3 regions of the Streptomyces sp. NPDC043878 genome follow, and region 1 is predicted to be linked to each of the others. Evidence: riboswitches for the same ligand, from Rfam matches in the RefSeq annotation. Region 1 holds a riboswitch; each other region holds the start of a gene.
The links. A riboswitch is a leader RNA that binds a small molecule or an ion and turns the genes downstream of it on or off. The one in region 1 is predicted to bind cyclic di-AMP.

Region 2: another riboswitch for cyclic di-AMP. It lies ahead of AC07AZ_RS21860 (C40 family peptidase); the one in region 1 lies ahead of AC07AZ_RS03110 (M23 family metallopeptidase).
Region 3: another riboswitch for cyclic di-AMP. It lies ahead of AC07AZ_RS23595 (transglycosylase family protein); the one in region 1 lies ahead of AC07AZ_RS03110 (M23 family metallopeptidase).

The regions. Positions count from the first base shown of each region.
Region 1 covers NZ_JBWKDW010000001.1:728,442-734,616, reverse strand. The annotation lists gene AC07AZ_RS03125 (DNA gyrase/topoisomerase IV subunit A) at 1-999, opposite strand, end outside; gene AC07AZ_RS03120 (M16 family metallopeptidase) at 1,291-2,643, shown strand; gene AC07AZ_RS03115 (M16 family metallopeptidase) at 2,640-4,028, shown strand; cyclic di-AMP (ydaO/yuaA leader) riboswitch at 4,238-4,401, shown strand; gene AC07AZ_RS03110 (M23 family metallopeptidase) at 4,415-5,179, shown strand; gene AC07AZ_RS03105 (GntR family transcriptional regulator) at 5,438-6,133, shown strand.
Region 2 covers NZ_JBWKDW010000015.1:131,331-137,505, reverse strand. The annotation lists gene AC07AZ_RS21865 (hypothetical protein) at 360-668, shown strand; cyclic di-AMP (ydaO/yuaA leader) riboswitch at 1,037-1,216, shown strand; gene AC07AZ_RS21860 (C40 family peptidase) at 1,220-1,693, shown strand; gene AC07AZ_RS21855 (ATP-binding protein) at 2,026-2,484, opposite strand; gene AC07AZ_RS21850 (helix-turn-helix domain-containing protein) at 2,699-3,559, shown strand; gene AC07AZ_RS21845 (DUF397 domain-containing protein) at 3,569-3,799, shown strand; gene AC07AZ_RS21840 (8-amino-7-oxononanoate synthase) at 3,841-4,968, opposite strand; gene bioB (biotin synthase BioB) at 5,117-6,175, shown strand, end outside.
Region 3 covers NZ_JBWKDW010000017.1:90,281-96,455, reverse strand. The annotation lists partial or broken gene AC07AZ_RS23610 (DUF501 domain-containing protein) at 1-25, opposite strand, end outside; gene AC07AZ_RS23605 (FtsB family cell division protein) at 74-550, opposite strand; gene eno (phosphopyruvate hydratase) at 669-1,955, opposite strand; gene AC07AZ_RS23595 (transglycosylase family protein) at 2,297-3,025, opposite strand; cyclic di-AMP (ydaO/yuaA leader) riboswitch at 3,029-3,194, opposite strand; gene AC07AZ_RS23590 (transglycosylase family protein) at 3,392-4,402, opposite strand; gene AC07AZ_RS23585 (cytochrome P450 family protein) at 4,570-5,841, opposite strand; gene AC07AZ_RS23580 (nucleoside triphosphate pyrophosphohydrolase) at 5,838-6,175, opposite strand, start outside.

The DNA.
Region 1 (6,175 bases):
GTAGAGCTGCTCCAGGACGGCCTCCGGCACGAAGCCGTTCTTGATCTCGATGACCAGGCGCAGGCCGTGTGCGCGGTCGGTGAGGTCCTTGACGTCGGCGATGCCCTGGATCTTCTTCGCGCCGACCAGGTCCTTGATCTTGGCGATGACCTTCTCGGGGCCGACCGTGAAGGGCAGCTCGGTGACGACGAGACCCTTGCGCCGGGCGGTGACCGTCTCCACGGACACCGTCGCGCGGATCTTGAAGGTGCCGCGGCCCGTCTCGTAGGCGTCGCGGATGCCGGAGAGGCCGACGATCCGGCCGCCGGTGGGCAGGTCGGGGCCCGGGACGAGCCGCATCAGGGCGTCGAGATCGGCGTTCGGGTAGCGGATCAGGTGGCGGGCGGCCGCGATGACCTCGGCGAGGTTGTGCGGCGGCATGTTGGTGGCCATGCCGACCGCGATGCCAGACGCGCCGTTCACCAGGAGGTTCGGGAAGGCGGCGGGCAGGGCCACCGGCTCCTGTTCCTGGCCGTCGTAGTTGGGGGCGAAGTCGACGGTGTCCTCGTCGATGGACTCCGTCATCAGGCTCGCGGGCTCGGCGGCCTTGCACTCGGTGTACCGCATGGCGGCCGGCGGGTCGTCGTTGCCCAGGGAGCCGAAGTTGCCGTGGCCGTCGACCAGGGGCACCCGCATGGAGAACGGCTGGGCCATGCGGACCAGGGCGTCGTAGATCGACGCGTCGCCGTGCGGGTGCAGCTTGCCCATGACCTCGCCGACGACACGGGCGCACTTCACGTACCCGCGGTCGGGGCGCAGCCCCATCTCGTTCATCTGGTAGACGATGCGGCGGTGCACCGGCTTGAGGCCGTCACGGGCGTCCGGCAGGGCGCGGGAGTAGATGACCGAGTACGCGTACTCGAGGAAGGAGCCCTGCATCTCGTCGACGACGTCGATGTCGAGGATCTTCTCCTCGTACGAGTCGTCGGGCGGCGGGGTCTTCGTGCTGCGGCGGGCCATCGCTGCCGGCTCCTTGCTCAAGCGTGAACGGGATCTGACGCGGACCATTGTGGACCGCGGCACTGACAACGCGGACCAGGACCCGACGCCGGGCCCCCGGCCCGGCGTTCACAGGTGCCGCTGCTTCGGAACAGGTGCCGCCGTGCGGCACGACTGCCCGCAGGCTACGCGATCCGCTGTGGGCGTATGTCGCCCGGGAACTTCGCCGGGGCTCCACACGCTTGCATACAGTGGCAGGACAGCAGGAAAACCGCGGTTTTCGACGACCGCATCCGCGATCGAAGGGACGACATGCCCATGGGTCACACGGCCACAGCGCAGGCAGGCTCCGGCGGCCTGACAGCGACAGAGCACCGCCTGGCCAACGGCCTGCGCGTGGTGCTCTCCGAGGACCACCTGACCCCGGTCGCGGCGGTGTGCCTCTGGTACGACGTCGGCTCGCGCCACGAGGTCAACGGCCGCACCGGACTGGCTCACCTCTTCGAGCACCTGATGTTCCAGGGCTCCGGCCAGGTCAAGGGCAACGGCCACTTCGAGCTCGTCCAGGGCGCGGGCGGCTCGCTCAACGGCACCACCAGCTTCGAGCGCACCAACTACTTCGAGACCATGCCGACCCACCAGCTGGAGCTCGCCCTCTGGCTGGAGGCCGACCGCATGGGCTCCCTCCTCGCGGCCCTGGACGACGAGTCCATGGAGAACCAGCGGGACGTCGTGAAGAACGAGCGCCGCCAGCGCTACGACAACGTCCCCTACGGCACCGCGTTCGAGAGGCTGACCGCCCTCGCCTACCCGGAGGGCCATCCCTACCACCACACGCCGATCGGCTCCATGGCCGACCTGGACGCGGCGACCCTGGAGGACGCGCGCGCCTTCTTCCGTACGTACTACGCGCCCAACAACGCGGTGCTGTCGGTGGTCGGCGACATCGACCCGGAGCAGACGCTCGCCTGGATCGAGAAGTACTTCGGTTCCATCGCCTCCCACGACGGGAAGCCCGCCCCGCGCGACGGCACCCTGCCCGAGACCATCGGCGAGCAGTTGCGCGAGGTCGTGGAGGAGGAGGTCCCCGCGCGCGCCCTGATGGCCGCCTACCGGCTGCCGAACGACGGCACGCGCGCGTGCGACGCGGCCGACCTGGCGCTGACCGTCCTCGGCGGCGGCGAGTCCTCCCGCCTGTACAACCGGCTCGTACGGCGCGACCGTACGGCTGTGGCGGCCGGCTTCGGTCTGCTGCGGCTGGCGGGTGCGCCCTCCCTGGGCTGGCTGGACGTGAAGACCTCAGGTGACGTCGAGGTGCCGGTCATCGAGACCGCCATCGACGAGGAGCTCGCCCGGTTCGCCGAGGAAGGCCCCACGCCCGAGGAAATGGAGCGCGCCCAGGCCCAGTTGGAGCGCGAGTGGCTGGACCGGCTCGGTACGGTCGCGGGCCGTGCCGACGAACTGTGCCGCTACGCCGTCCTGTTCGGTGACCCGCAGCTCGCCCTCACCGCCGTGCACCGCGTGCTGGAGGTGACGGCAGAGGAGGTCCAGGAGGTCGCCAAGGCCCGGCTGCGCCCCGACAACCGGGCCGTGCTGGTCTATGAGCCCATCGAGGGCACCGAGAACCCCGCCGACGAGGACGAGAACGAGGAGGCGGCCAAGTGACCGAGCTCGCCACGATGGACTTCCACCCCCAGCCGCAGGCCGGCGAGGCGCGGCCGTGGGCGTTCCCGGCCCCCGAGCGCGCGACGCTCGACAACGGCCTGACGGTCCTGCGCTGCCACCGCCCCGGCCAGCAGGTCGTCGCCGTCGAGGTACTCCTGGACGCGCCCCTGGACGCCGAACCGGCCGGTCTCGACGGCGTGGCCACGATCATGGCCCGCGCCTTCTCCGAGGGCACCGACAAGCTCTCCGCCGAGGAGTTCGCCGCCGAGCTGGAGCGCAGCGGCGCCACCCTCGACGCGCACGCCGACCACCCCGGTGTCCGGCTGAGCCTCGAAGTGCCGGTCTCCCGCCTGCCCAAGGCGCTCGACCTGCTCGCCGACGCCCTCAGGGCACCCGCGTTCGCCGACAGTGAGGTCGAGCGCCTCGTCCGCAACCGGCTCGACGAGATCCCGCACGAGCTGGCCAACCCCTCCCGCCGGGCCGCCAAGGAACTCTCCAGGGAGCTGTTCCCTGCGACGGCGCGCATGTCGCGTCCGCGCCAGGGCACCGAGGAGACGGTCACCGCGATCGACTCCGCGGCGGTTCGCGCCTTCTACGAGAAGCACGTCCGCCCCGCCACCGCGACCGCCGTCGTCGTCGGTGACCTCACCGGCATCGACCTCGACGCGCTGCTCGGCGACACCCTGGGCGCCTGGACCGGCTTCCAGGCCGAGCCCCGGCCGGTGCCGCCCGTGACCGCAGACGACACGGGCCGGGTCGTCATCGTGGACCGTCCCGGCGCCGTCCAGACGCAGCTGCTCATCGGCCGCGTGGGCCCCGACCGGCACGACCGCGTGTGGCCCGCGCGCGTGCTGGGCACCTACTGCCTCGGCGGCACCCTCACCTCGCGCCTGGACCGCGTCCTGCGCGAGGAGAAGGGATACACCTACGGCGTGCGGGCGTTCGGGCAGGTGCTGCGCTCCGCCCCGGACGGCACCGGCGCCGCGATGCTCGCCATCAGCGGCTCCGTGGACACGCCCAACACGGGCCCCGCCCTCCAGGACCTGTGGACGGTGCTCCGCACGCTCGCCGAAGGCGGGCTCACCGACGCCGAGCGCGATGTCGCCGTACAGAACCTGGTCGGTGTGGCGCCGTTGAAGTACGAGACCGCGGCGGCCGTCGCGGGCACGCTGGCCGACCAGGTCGAGCAGCACCTGCCCGACGACTACCAGGCGACGCTCTACCAGCAGCTCGCCGCGACCGGCACGGTGGAGGCCACGGCGGCGGTCGTGAGCGCCTTCCCGGTGGACCGTCTGGTGACGGTCCTCGTCGGGGACGCGGCTCAGATCAAGGAGCCCGTGGAGGCCCTCGGCATCGGCGAAGTCACCGTCGTCTCCGCCGAGTAGCGGACCGGCCGGCCGGCGGCCGGAGACGCCTGCGGGGCCCTGGTGACTGAGGAGTCGTCAGGGCCGCCGTATGTCCGAATTGAGGGAGAGCAATCCTGTCTGCTCTGTGGCGTGCGCTACAAAAAGCGTGATCCGTTTGAGGATTGAAAGCGGCCGCGTCTAGCGTCATGCCGGCTGTCCGTCAGGCACCGCGCCGCATCCGCGGCACCGGGCAGTCATCGCCGAGTCCCCGTATGGCGCGAGCCAGGGGAGCCGGGGACCCACCATGAGTCCCTGGGGTGAATCGGACGCCCGCGCGCCAGCGAGGGGGTCCGTAGGAGACCTTCCTGCTCCGAACCCGTCAGCTAACCCGGTAGGCGAGAAGGAAGGAAAGGACCAGCCACTTCATGGCGTTCACCCGCGCCGCCGGGAAGCACCGTCGTCCCAGCCGGATGCACCGCACCACCGTTCGCGCGGCGGGCGTCGCCGCGCTCGCCACCACCGGTGTCGTCGGCACCCTGGCCGCTCCCGCGCTCGCCGCGGAGCCCTCTGTCGAGCAGACCGGCCTCACCCCGGTCATCACCATCGGTGACTCGCTCGCCGAGAAGATCGACGCCCAGGCGGCCGCCCAGCAGCAGGCCGCCGAGGACACCGCGCGCAGGGAGGCCGCCGAGGCCGCCGCGCGCAAGGAGGCCGCGGCAGCCGCAGAGAAGGCCCGCGAGGCCAAGGAGCGTGCCACGCGCGAGGCCGAGCGCAAGCGCCTCAACACCTTCGTGCTGCCCGTCACCGGCTCGTACGTCTCCACCGGCTACCAGGCCAGCAGCGGGCTGTGGGCCTCCGGCACCCACACCGGCATCGACTTCCACGCGGCGAGCGGCACGTCCGTGCACGCGGTCGGCTCGGGCACGGTCGTCGAGGCCGGCTGGGGCGGCGCGTACGGCAACAACATCGTGATCAAGATGATCGACGGGACGTACACGCAGTACGGTCACCTGTCGTCCATCGGCGTCTCGGTGGGTCAGACGGTCACTCCCGGCCAGCAGATCGGCCTGTCCGGCGCGACCGGCAACACCACCGGCCCGCACCTGCACTTCGAGGCCCGTACGACGGCGGAGTACGGCTCGGACATCGACCCGGTCGCCTACCTCCGTTCGCACGGCGTGAGCGTCTGACAACCCGTCGCCGCGCAGGCCGGGCCGCCGTCAGCGGCGCGTACCGGCCCCCGCGAGCACCGACCGTCCCGCGACGGACTGCGGCACTTCCCGAAGCCCCGGCTCTCCAGCCGGGGCTTTCGGTGTTTCCGGCCCCCTGCTGTCCAAAAAATATCCATGGATTCCGGTCCGCCGTCGGAAATTCCCGCTCATTGCAATAGAGTCACTGGACAAGCGTCAATCGTCGACGTTTCACGGGGATTAAGGCGGAGGTCGGTCATGCGTATTCCGGCGCACTCGGTGTGCACGGCGATCCGGGACGACATCGTCGCCGGTGTCTACGAGCGTGGCAGCCGCCTCACCGAGGAACTGCTCGCCCGCCGCTACGGCGTCTCCCGCGTCCCCGTCCGTGAAGCCCTGCGCACCCTGGAGGCCGAGGGGTTCGTGGTGACCCGGCGGCACGCGGGCGCGTGCGTCGCGGAACCCACCGAGCAGGAGGGTGCCGACCTCCTGGAGATGCGCATGCTCCTGGAGCCGCTGGGTGCCTCACGCGCCGCGCAGCGGCGTACCGAGGCCCATCTGAAGGTGCTGCGCGGCCTGGTCAGGTTGGGCCAGGAGCGGGCCAGGCGGGGCAACAGCGAGGACCTGCGCTCCCTGGGTGGCTGGTTCCACGAGACGCTCGCCCAGGCCTCCGGCAGCCCGGCGCTGACCTCGATGCTGACCCAGCTGCGTCACAAGATCGCCTGGATGTTCGTGCTGGACGCGCCCGCCGACCCGGTGGACTCCTGGGCGGAGCACGGCGCGATCGTGGACGCCGTGGCGCGCGGCGACAGCGAGCGCGCGCGGGCGGTCACGGCGCTGCACACGGAGCGCGCGACGACCGCGCACCGGTTGCGTTTCGGCGCGGGCGGCGACCGCACCGACCGTGTGAGGAACTCGCAACCTCCCGTAAACATGTCGGGTCTGCGGCATTAACACGGGCACCGTATACAAAGAAGTGCTATTCGGCGGCCGATA
Region 2 (6,175 bases), on a different contig from region 1:
TGACGTACGTCCTGTACATTTTTTCACAGGGCCATGAGCGAGTCACCACGGAGAGACACCACGCAGACACCGCAGACGGCCCTGCCGGAGCCGGCTCTGCCGCGAGGAGGGGTTCGCGATGACCCGACGGTCCGCCCGTCACGTCCCACCCGGGTTCACCGAGACACCGGGCAGGCGGTTCACGCTGCCGGGCGCCCGCGTCGTGCCCCGCCGGCCCTCGCCGCCCGGACAGCCGGAGGGACGGCCCGGTGATGCCGTCGTCCCGGCCCGCGGGCCGGCCCGCGTCCGCACCCGGACGAAAAGGCCGCTCGTACGGCACACGGGCCGCCGTCCCGAGCCCGGCGACAGGTGAGCCGTCGATGCCGCCACCGGAACTCCCGCCGCTGCCCGCCCTGACCCGCGCCGAGGGCGAGTTGATCGATCGTTACCTCGACGTGGTCGACCTGCTGGGCCGGATCAACCCCGCGCGCCCCGGGGACACCTACCGCGGCCTGCGCGCCGCCCAGGCCCTGGTCGCCAAGGCGGCCCTGCTGCGGGACGCCCTGGAGCTGATGCACCGGCGCGGCGAGACCGAACTGCACGCCCCCACCCTGGCCCGTGCGCTGCGCGTGCTGGACGGGGAGCGCCGCACGGACCGCGTCACGCTGCCCGCCGAGGCCGACAGTTGACGCACCGTCGCCGCTCCCGGTGCCCCGGCGCGGCGGCGGGTGTCCGGGACGACGCCGAAACGGACCAAAAGGGGTACCGCCGATCGGAGTAGGCGCTCGTCCTGTTTTAGGCCCGTCCGAGTTGCGCAACACGCGTGGGCCGAGGGCGGAATCGGACATTCCATCGCTGGTCCGGGGGTGCGCGACCCCTCCAACGCCCCCTCGAACAAAGGGGTGTCCACCCGAACGGGTGAGTGGTGAGTAACAACACAAACCACCGATTCCATTGGGTTTTTCGGACATCTGTCAGCCAAGATCCGTGTCTGACGACAAGACCCCGCCGCAGTGGCGGGGCGATCCGGGCGGACGCCGAGTCCTGCCGCCGCGCGGATGACCGGTCGACAGAAGTGGTTCGGCAGGAGTGGAGGACCCAAGCACGACGGGTCGCCGGAACGGTCACGCCATGACCGGTTCGAGCAGCCCTTGGGGTGAAGCCGCAACCGCGGCCGGGCAACTTCGCCAGCCCGAATCCGACAGGTCATCCTTCACAGGCGGCTGACGAAGGGTTGCGCATGACTGCGCTCAATCGTGTCCCGTCGCTCATGGTCCGGGCCGGTACGGCTTCGGCTCTCACCATCGCCGCGGTGGGCGGCTCCGTCGTGATCCCGGGTGTCGCCTCCGACGCCGCGGCCGCCACACCGGCGACGAAGGCACTGCACATCGCCGCTTCCAAGAAGGGCGCCCCGTACAGCTACGGCGCCACCGGGCCGCGCAGGTTCGACTGCTCCGGGCTCACGCTGTACTCGTTCAAGAAGGCGGGCAAGAAACTGCCCCGCACGGCGGCCCAGCAGTACAACAAGACGCACCACATCTCCGCCAGGAGCCGCAAGGCCGGAGACCTGGTGTTCTTCCACTCGGGTTCGAGCGTCTACCACGTGGGGATCTACGCCGGCAAGGGCAAGATATGGCATGCCCCGAAGACCGGTGACGTGGTGCGGCTGCAGAAGATCTGGACGAAGAGCGTCTGGTACGGCCGGGTCAACTGACTCTCCCGGGGAGACGGCGGTCGCCTGACACGCCGCCGTCTCCCCGGGGTCCCACCCGGGCCCGCGGGGTCACCCGCGGGCGCTGGTCACCCGTACGCCCCTGGTCGGTCTCGGCCTGAGGGGGCCGCTTCCCCGGAGGGTGCCCCCGACGGGCCTCGCCGACGAGCGGGCCGCCTCCCGGGCTCCCGCCGGCCCGCGCCCGCCGCCCGCGCCCCGCAAGCCCTCCGCGCCCCAGAGGCCGACCGCGTCCCCGGGCGGGCATGGTGGCGCCGCGAGCCGTCCGTACGGCGCCTGTAAGGACCGTGTGGCGCGCCGGCAACGGTGCCGGGGGTCTACGGCTCCTGCTGCCCCGCCGCGGTCACCGGCGCGACCGGGACCGTCCACGGCAGCTCGATGAAGACCGTCTTGCCGCCCTCGCGGGTGGGCCGCACCCTCAGCTTGCCGCCGAACTCCGCGGTCAGCCAGCGGATGATCACCATGCCCCGGCCGTTGTCCTGCTGGACGGCGGCCGGCAGCCTCTTGGGGAACCGCGGGTGGCTGTCGGTGACACCGATGCGCAGGTGTTCGTCACGGTCCAGCGCGATGTCCACCGTGAAGGTGGGGGACTGCCCGAAGGTGTGCTGTACGGCGTTGGTGGCGAGTTCCGAGACGATGAGCCGGATGGTGTCGGCGGCCTCCGTGTCCGCCGGCAGCCCCCACTCCGTCAGGGTGCTCACCACATAGGCCCGGGCCGCGGAAACCGAAGCGGGATCGCTCGGCAGAGTGACGGATGCTTCCAGATGGTCTGCCATGGCGACGTCGTCCCTTTCCCACGGGACCGCAGCCGGACACGGAGCGGATGGTTCGAGTACGGTCCCGGACTGGTGCTTCGTTCGTCAGAGTGCCATCACCGTGCCGGTCCCGGGTGTCGATCCACCAAGATGTGCATATATCTGTCGCTCGAAGCGGTGAACTCTCCGACGGAAGACCGTATTTGGGTGGCCCGGAAGGAGTAAGGAGTTGCGCATGCAGCACGGTCCCGCGGTACGCCGCCGGAAACTCGGCGCCGAACTGCGTGCGTTGCGCACCGGTGCGGCGCTCACCAGTGGTGAGGCGGCCCGTCTGGTGGGCTGGCACCAGTCGAAGGTGAGCCGGATCGAAACCGGCGCCAGCGGGGTGAAACCGGCCGACGTGCGGTTGCTTCTGGACGCGTACGGCGTGACCGATTCCCAACTGCGCGAGTTACTCGTGGTGTTGGCGGGCTCGGACGAGAGCGGTGGGCGCCACCACTGGTGGCACGCGTACCGCGGGATACTCCCGGCGACCTACCGGGACTTCATCAGCCTGGAGTCGCAGGCGAGCGCGATGCGCACCCTGGAGACCTCGGTGATTCCCGGGTTGCTGCAGACCCCCGAGTACGCCCGGGCGGTCACCCGGGCCGCGGTGGACGGGCTGGACGAGGAGCGGCTGCACGCCCTGGTGGAGGTGCGGCTGGCCAGGCAGGACGTGCTGCGGGCGGACCCGCCGCTGGAGTTGAGCGCCGTCCTCGACGAGGCGGTCCTGCGGCGCGAGGTCGGCGGCCCCGGGGTGATGACACGGCAACTGGAACGGCTGGTCGAGTCGGCACGGCTGCCCCAAGTGCATGTGCAGGTGCTGCCGTTCGCGGCCGGCGCGCACATCGGAATCACCGGGCCTTTCGTTATCTTCTCATTTTCGCGCACTTCTGATCTGGATGTGGTGGTTCTCGACCACTTGACGAGTAGCCTCTACCTCGAACGGAAAGAAGACCTAGAGGCCTACACCGAGGCCTTCAACGCCCTTCGGATGTACGCGCTTTCACCCGAGGACTCGTTGGACTACATCGCCCGGATAGGTGGCGGCGCGTAAGGAGGCACCATGTCAGCTCTGCCTCGGAACGTACCTTCCAGCACCGCTCTGCACGGAGTGCGATGGCTGCGCAGCAGCTACAGCACGGGAGCGAACAACTGCGTCGAGACGGCGCGACCGATGGCCGGCCCAGGCGCCGGACTGCTCGCCGTACGCGACTCCAAGGACCCGGCCGGACCCGCGCTGCTCTTCTCCCCCGAGAGCTGGACGGACTTCACCGCCGGTATCCGCCTTCTCTGACCGCCTTCACCTCGCGCGGCACGCGGCCGTGTCACGCCGACTCATGGTCGCGTCTCGCCGATCACCCGTACAGCGCTTTCGATCTGCGCCCCGGAGAGGTCCCCGCGGGCTGTCAGCCTGAGCCGTGAGATGCCGTCGGGCACGGAAGGAGGACGGAAGCACCCCACGGCCAGCCCGGCCGCACGGCAGTCGGCCGCCCAGCGTACGGCCCCCTCCGGGGACGGCGCCCGAACGGAGACGACCGCCGCGTCCGGACGTACCGCGTCCAGACCGGCGGCTGTCAGGCGTGCGTGCAGTTCGCCCGCGACCGCGCGCGCCCGCGCCGCCCGGTCCGGCTCGCGGCGCAGCAGTTCCAGGGCGGCCAGGGCGGCGCCCGCCGCCGCGGGCGCCAGGCCCGTGTCGAAGATGAACGTGCGGGCCACGTTGACCAGGTGGTCGATCACCCGGGCCGGGCCGAGCACGGCGCCGCCCTGACTCCCGAGCGACTTGGACAGCGTGACCGTCGCGACGACGTCCCCGGCCCCCGCGAGCCCGGCCGCGTGCGGCGCGCCCCGGCCGCCGTCGCCGATCACCCCGAGGCCGTGGGCGTCGTCGACCACCAGTCCGGCCCCGTACTCCCGGCACACCCCGGCGAGCGCGGACAGCGGGGCGGCGTCGCCGTCGACCGAGAAGACCGTGTCGGACACGGCGACGGCCGGGCCGTCGTGCGTGTGCAGGGCCTTGCGCACGGCCTCCGGGTCGGCGTGCCCGACGACCTGGGTCGTGCCCCGGGCCAGCCGGCAGCCGTCGATCAGGGAGGCGTGGTTTCCCGCGTCGGACACGACCAGCGAACCGTGCGGGGCGAGCGCGGTGACGGCGGCGATGTTGGCCGCGTAGCCGGAGGAGAGGACGAGCGCCGCCTCGAAGCCGCAGAAGTCCGCCAGCTCGCGTTCCAGCCGGGTGTGCAGTTCGGTCGTGCCGGTCACGAGCCGGGAGCCGGTCGCGCCGGCGCCCCAGGTCCGCGCGGCCCGGACCGCGCCCTCGGTGACCTCGGGGTGCCGGGACAGGCCCAGGTAGTCGTTGCTCGCCAGGTCGAGGAGCGGCGAGTCGGCGGGGCGGGGGCGCAGGGTCCGGACGAGCCCGGCGTCGCGGCGCGCTCGCGCCTGCTCGTCGATCCAGCCGAACGCCATGGCTCCTCCGGGGATTTTGTAGGCAGTGACCAGACCCTAGCGGTACGTTTTGCGGCCCACCGTGTGGCAATACCCACACGGCCGTGGGGCGCTGTTTGTCCGAAGCCTCCTTGGCCGCGGGCGGTCTCGTAGGACAGGATCGGCTCTCATGGACCTGCTGAACACGCTGGTGGACAAGGGGCTTCGGCGCGAGGTGCCGAGCCGCGAGGAAGCTCTTGCCGTCCTCGCCACTTCCGACGACGATCTGCTCGATGTGGTGGCCGCGGCCGGGAAGGTGCGCCGCCACTGGTTCGGCCGACGGGTGAAGCTCAACTACCTCGTCAACCTGAAGTCCGGACTGTGCCCCGAGGACTGCTCCTACTGCTCGCAGCGGCTCGGTTCGACGGCCGGCATCCTGAAGTACACCTGGCTCAAGCCCGAGGAGGCGTCCAGGGCCGCCGCGGCCGGCCTCGCGGGCGGCGCCAAGCGGGTGTGCCTGGTGGCCAGCGGCCGCGGCCCGACGGACCGGGACGTGGACCGCGTCTCGGACACCATCAAGGCAATCAAGGACGGCAACGAGGGCGTCGAGGTGTGCGCCTGTCTGGGCCTGCTCTCCGACGGCCAGGCCGACCGGCTGCGGGAGGCCGGCGCGGACGCCTACAACCACAACCTCAACACGTCCGAGGCGACGTACGGGGACATCACGACCACGCACACCTACGCCGACCGCGTGGACACCGTGCGGAAGGCGCACGCGGCGGGTCTGTCGGCCTGCTCGGGTCTGATCGCCGGCATGGGCGAGAGCGACGAGGACCTGGTCGACGTGGTCTTCTCCCTGCGCGAGCTGGACCCCGACTCGGTGCCGGTCAACTTCCTGATCCCGTTCGAGGGCACCCCGCTGGCCAAGGAGTGGAACCTCACCCCGCAGCGCTGCCTGCGCATCCTGGCGATGGTCCGGTTCGTCTGCCCGGACGTCGAGGTCCGGATCGCGGGTGGCCGCGAGGTGCACCTGCGCACCATGCAGCCGCTCGCCCTGAACCTGGCGAACTCGATCTTCCTCGGCGACTACCTCACCAGCGAGGGCCAGGCCGGGAAGGCCGACCTGGAGATGATCGCGGACGCCGGGTTCGAGGTGGAGGGCGCCGACCAGGTGACCCTGCCGCGGCACCGGTCCGAGGCCGGCGCCGGTGGCGGGTGCGGGTCGCACGAGGGCGCCGGGTGCGGCTCC
Region 3 (6,175 bases), on a different contig from region 1:
GGGTGGTCGGCGGGGGCGTTTCCATGCCTGTCTCTCTGTAAGTCGGTTCACCTGGGTCGTTCACCAGGCGAGGTCACCGGTCGGAGGCGTCGGACTTGTCGACGCCGTCCCAGACGTTCGAGTACCAGGGGCGGTCGGCCGCGCCCTGCTCGGCGCGCGACTGCCTGGCCGCGCCGGGGTCGATGACGACGTAGCCGGTCTCCCCCGGCATCACGTAGTGCAGCCGCCGCCGGATCTGCTGCTCGGCGTACGCGTCGTCCTGCCAGCGCGCCTTGAGGTCCCGCAGCTGCTCGACCCGCTGCCTGGCCCGCTCCTTCTGGCGCACCATGTCGGCCATCTCGGCGCGCTGGGAGACGTACTGCCGCATCGGGTAGGCGAGGGCCACGATCAGCGTGCACAGGACCAGGGCGAGCAGGGCCGCGCGGCTGGTCAGCCGGGAGCGGCGCGCCTGGCGCCTGGTCTGGGAGCGGTAGACCCGGGCCGCCGTCTGCTCGCCGAGCAGCCGGATCCTGGTCGTGGTGGAGAAACGGTCCCGGTCCTTCACGGCCACTGGCTCTCCGCCTCCCCTTCGCACCTGTCGGCCCGTCATACGCGCGTACGTCCCCGGACACGGTACGGGACCGGGTACGGGGACGTACGTGCGACTGGCTGAGCCCTGCCGAGGTGGGTCAGCCGCGGAAGCGCGGGAAGGCGCTGCGGCCGGCGTACACCGCGGCGTCGTCGAGGATCTCCTCGATGCGCAGCAGCTGGTTGTACTTGGCGACGCGGTCCGAGCGGGCCGGGGCGCCGGTCTTGATCTGGCCGCAGTTCACGGCGACGGCGAGGTCGGCGATGGTGACGTCCTCGGTCTCGCCGGAGCGGTGGGACATCATGCACTTGAAGCCGTTGCGCTGGGCCATCTCGACGGCGTCCAGCGTCTCGGTCAGCGAGCCGATCTGGTTGACCTTGACGAGCAGGGCGTTCGCGGAGCCCTCCTCGATGCCGCGGGCCAGGCGCTCGGGGTTGGTGACGAAGAGGTCGTCGCCGACGATCTGGACCTTGTCGCCCAGCTTCTTGGTGATGACGTTCCAGCCGGCCCAGTCGTCCTCGTACAGCGGGTCCTCGATGGAGACGAGCGGGTACGCGGAGACGAGCTCCTCGTAGTACTCGGTCATCTCGGCGGCCGAGCGGGACTTGCCCTCGAACTCGTACTTGCCGTCCTTGTAGAACTCGGACGCGGCGACGTCGAGGGCGAGCGCGATCTGCTCGCCGGGGATGTAACCGGCCTGCTTGATGGCCTCGAGGATGAGGTCGAGGGCGGCGCGGTTGGACTCCAGGTTCGGGGCGAAGCCGCCCTCGTCGCCGAGGCCGGTGGACAGGCCCTTGGTCTTCAGCACCTTCTTGAGGGTGTGGTAGACCTCGGCGCCCCAGCGCAGCGCCTCGGAGAAGGACTCCGCGCCGATCGGGGCGATCATGAACTCCTGGATGTCCACGTTGGAGTCGGCGTGCGAGCCGCCGTTCAGGATGTTCATCATCGGCACGGGCAGCAGGTGCGCGTTCGGGCCGCCCAGGTAGCGGAAGAGCGGCAGGTCGCTGGCCTCGGAGGCGGCGTGCGCGACGGCGAGGGAGACGCCGAGGATGGCGTTGGCGCCGAGGGAGCCCTTGTTGTCGGTGGCGTCCAGGTCGAACATGGCCTGGTCGATCAGGCGCTGCTCGGTGGCGTCGTAGCCGACGAGCTCCGGGCCGATCTGCTCGATGACGGCGAGGACGGCCTTCTCGACACCCTTGCCGTGGTAGCGGTTGGGGTCACCGTCGCGCAGCTCGATGGCCTCGAAGGCACCCGTGGAGGCGCCGGACGGAACGGCGGCACGACCCGTGCTGCCGTCGTCGAGGCCGACCTCGACCTCGACCGTGGGGTTGCCTCGGGAGTCCAGGATTTCCCGGGCTACGACGACGTCGATGGACGGCACGAGCATCTCCTTCTTCAATGTGACGCGGGTACGGCCGGGCCGGGGCCCGGCAGGCGCAGCGCCGCCGGGGCTCTGCGGGACGAGCCTAACCGCCCCGGGGGGATCGGTCGGCCTTCCGGCCACGTCGTGGACAGAACCGAGAGGAAATTGTTTCCGAACGGAACAAAGAGCGGAGCTGCGCGGAGCCCGAAAGCGGGGTGCCGGACAGCAGAAAGCCCCGCTCCGGTACGTACGGGGGAAGACGCACCGGAGCGGGGAGCCCGTGGGGACGGGGGGTGACCCTCACGAGGGCCCCAGCCTGCGGGGCCCGGATGTGAGGGCGCTGTGGTTCGGCTACGGGCCGGGTGTCACTTCAGGTGGAGCTGCTGGCCCGGGAAGATGAAGTCGGCGTCGTCGACGATGTCCTTGTTCAGCTGGAACAGCTTCTGCCAGCCGCCCTTGACCTTGTGCTTCTCGGCGATCGAGCTGAGCGTGTCGCCCTTGACGACCTTGTACTCGCCGTCACCCTTCTTGACCTTCTTGCCGGTCGGGGTGCTGACGGTCTTCTTGGCGGCCGGGCGCTCCGCGGAACGGGAGGCCGGCTGCTCGGAGGTCGAGCGGGTGGTGGCCGAGGAGCTGCTGCTGGAACCGCTGGAGCTGTTCGAGCCGCTGGAGCTGTTCGAGCCGCTCGACGAGGTGCCGGTGCTGCCGGAGCCGCTGTAGCCGGCGCTCGACAGGCCCTTGCCGCAGACCGGCCAGGCACCCTTGCCCTGGGAGGCGAGGACCTTCTCGGCGACGGCGATCTGCTGCGCCTTGGAGGCCTGGTTGGCGGTCGAGGCGTACTGCGTGCCGCCGTACGCGGCCCAGGTGGAGGCGGAGAACTGCAGGCCGCCGTAGTAGCCGTTGCCGGTGTTGATGGACCAGTTGCCGCCGGACTCGCACGCGGCGACGGTGTCCCACTCGGACGTGGTGGCGGCGGAGGCGTTGCCGGCCGCCATGAGCGGGGCGGCGATGGCGACACCGGTGACGCCGGCGAGCGTGGCGACGCGGGTGGCCTTGGACGGGCGGCGGTGCTTGCCCTTGCCGGAAAACAGCATGGTTGATCCCCTCACCGACGCCTGCGAGGTGAGCTGTCGGGTTCGGGCCGGTTGAGTTGCCCGGCCACACCTCCGTGGGAGGCGTGGCTTAACCCCAAGCCGTTCCGTCAACTGCCCGGCGCGGCGCTTACCTTGGGTCCCCCGCTCCTGCCTACGGCGCATTACGCGACGACTGTTCCCGTACGGCCGCTGGCAGGATTCGGCGTTGCGGCCGCCGGGGCTCGTGTTGACGAGCGGTCACGACCGTAGACAGGTGATCCGGCGAATTTCAAAGACGATCAGGGCTTCTGAGAGTCATCCCACACTTTCACCAAAGCGGACATTCGGCCATAAGTGTGACGCGAACTCCCGCTGCTTTTCGCCCGGTTAGACCCCGACTCGCAGGGTCTGACCGGGGGCGATGCTGCTCGGGTCGACACCGATGGCGTCCCTGTTCGCGTCGTAGAGCGCGCGCCACCCGCCGTCGAGGCCAAGGGAGTCGGCGATGGACGCGAGCGTGTCCCCGAGGCGGACGGTGTAGGAGTCGACGGGCGAGGCGTCGCCCTCGCCGGCGACGTGGCGGCCGGCGGAGGGGGCGGCGTCGGTCGTGGCGTCCTCGTCGGCGCTGCCACCGCGGTGCCGGCCGGAGCTCAGCGACCCGGTGTCGACCAGGCTCGAAGTGCCCACGCTCTGCTGAACGTTGTCCGCTTCATCCTGCTTCACCGCACCGGAGGACGAGTTGCCGGAAGTGCCCGGATCGCCCTGATCGGCGCGGGAATCGGCGCTCTTGTCGGCGCCGGCGCCGGAGGCGGTACCGGACTTGGCCGAGTCGTCCTTCTTCTTCGTGCCGGCCCCGGCGCTCGCCGACGCCCCGGACGAGGTGGGCGACGCCGAGGGCGAGGAAGAGGACGAAGACGAGGACGATTCCGATGAGTCGGACAAACCGGAGGAGCCAGAGGAGCCGGAGTCGGACGAGTCGGGCGCGGTGGTGCCCAGGCCGGTGTCGATGTCGGCCGAACCGGAGTCCTTGCTGAGCCCGGCGAGCAGACCGCACGTCGGCCAGGCGGTGATGCCCTGGTCGTCGAGCATCTTCTCGGCCACGGCTATCTGCTGGGAGCGGCTCGCCTCGTCGGCGCTCGACGCGTACTCGAGGCCGCCGTACTTCTCCCAGTTCTCCTGGGAGACCTGGAGGCCGCCGTAGTAGCCGTTACCCGCGTTCTCGCTCCAGGAGCCGCCGCTCTCGCACTCCGCGACCTGGTCCCAGGTGGTGCCGGCGGCCGCGCTCGCCCCGGTGGCGCCGAGCAGCGGGATCGCGATGGCGGAGCCGGTCACGCCGGCTGCCACGAGGAGAGCCGGAGCCTGACGGGGGCGACGGTGTCGACCGTTCCCGGAGAGCATGCGGAGACCTTTCGCAGAACGACAGTGACCGCGCGGCGCCCACAGCCGGGGACCGCGCTGATCCGTGAACGTATAGGCACACGATCACTTGTCACAAGTTAATGCCGCGTAGATCACGTGAACATCACAGAGTTGAGGCCATGTCACCTTTACGCAGGTGGGAGCAGTCATCCACGGGGCGTGAACTCCACCGGCAGCGTACGCAGTCCGCGCATGATGAGGCCGCCCCGCCACCGCAAGTCGGCCGGATCCACACCCAGTTGCAGGTCCGGCAGCCGGGTGAGGAGCGTGCCGATCGCGCTCTGGCCCTCCAGCCGGGCGAGCGGGGCGCCGAGACAGTAGTGGATGCCATGGCCGTACCCGAGATGCTGGTTGTCCCGCCGCCCGAGGTCGAGCACGTCCGGATCGGCGAACCGCTCCGGGTCCCGGTCCGCGGCCGCGAGGACCACGAGGACGGGGTCACCCGCCGCGATGTCCTGCCCGCCGAGGGTCAGCGACCCGGTCGCGAACCGCCAGGTCGCGAGCTCCACCGGGCCGTCGTAGCGCAGGAGTTCCTCCACCCCCGTCTCCAACAGGCCCCTGTTGCCGGCGGCGAGGGACTCCTGGAGGCGGGTGCGCTGCCCCGGATGGTTCAGCAGCGCGTACACGCCGTTGCCGATGAGGTTGACGGTGGTCTCGAACCCGGCGAAGAGAAGGATGAACGCCATGGCCGCCGCCTCGTTCTCGCTGAGGTGCTCGCCGTGGTCGGAGGCGCGGATCAGCGCGGAGATGAGGTCCTCGCCCGGCCCCGCCTCGGCGGGCAGCGCCGCGCGCTTGCGGTGGATCAGCTCGGCGAGATAGTTCCGCATCTTCTTCACCGACCGCGCCACCCCGCCCCGCGGGCCGCCGCCGTGCCGGATCATCATGCCCGCCCAGTCCCGGAAGTCGTCCTGGTCTTCTCCGGGGACGCCGAGCAGGTCGCAGATCGCGTAGATGGGCAGCGGGAAGGCGAACTCGTGGATGAGGTCCGCTGAGCCGCGCTCCGCGAACCCGTCGATGAGCTGGTCGGTGAGTTCCTGGACCCGGGGGGCGAACTCGGCGACCCGCCGCGGAGTGAACGCCTTGGAGACCAGCCGCCGGAGCCGGGTGTGGTCCGGCGGGTCGATGTTCAGCAGATGGGTCATGAGCTCGGCCTTGCGCTCACCCGGGATGCCGGTCTTGCCGCGCGCGTGCGCGGGCTCGTCGTGATGCGCCGGGTTCTTGCTGAGCCGCGGGTCGGCGAGGGCCTGTCGGGCGTCCGCGTACCGGGTGACCAGCCATGCCTCCACACCGCTCGGCAGCCGCGTGCGGTGCACGGGGGCGTGCTCGCGCAGCCAGGCGTACGCCGGGTAGGGGTCGGCGGCGAACTCCCAGGTGAAGAGGTCGGGTGCGGGGGGCGTGGGCGGGGGCTGGTCGGTCACTCCCCGACGGTATCCGGCGCGGCCGGCTCCCGGTCCACGCCCTCCGCGACCCGCACCGCGTCCCGGTAGGCGCGGGCCGCCGCCCGCAGCGCCGCCTCCGGGTCCACGCCCGCCGCCTCGGCGCGCACCGCCAGCGCGAGCAGTTCGTACCCGGCGCCCTCCCCCCTCGGCAGCGGTACCTCGAGTCCCGCCGTCCGCACCCGTGAGGCCAGCTTCGCGGCGAGCGCCAGGCCCGGCTGCCCGAGCGGGACGCCCTCGGTCAGCGAGGTGCGCCGCTTCTCCACCGCCTTGGTGCGCAGCCAGTGCGCCTTGACCTCCTCGGGGGTCGTGGCGG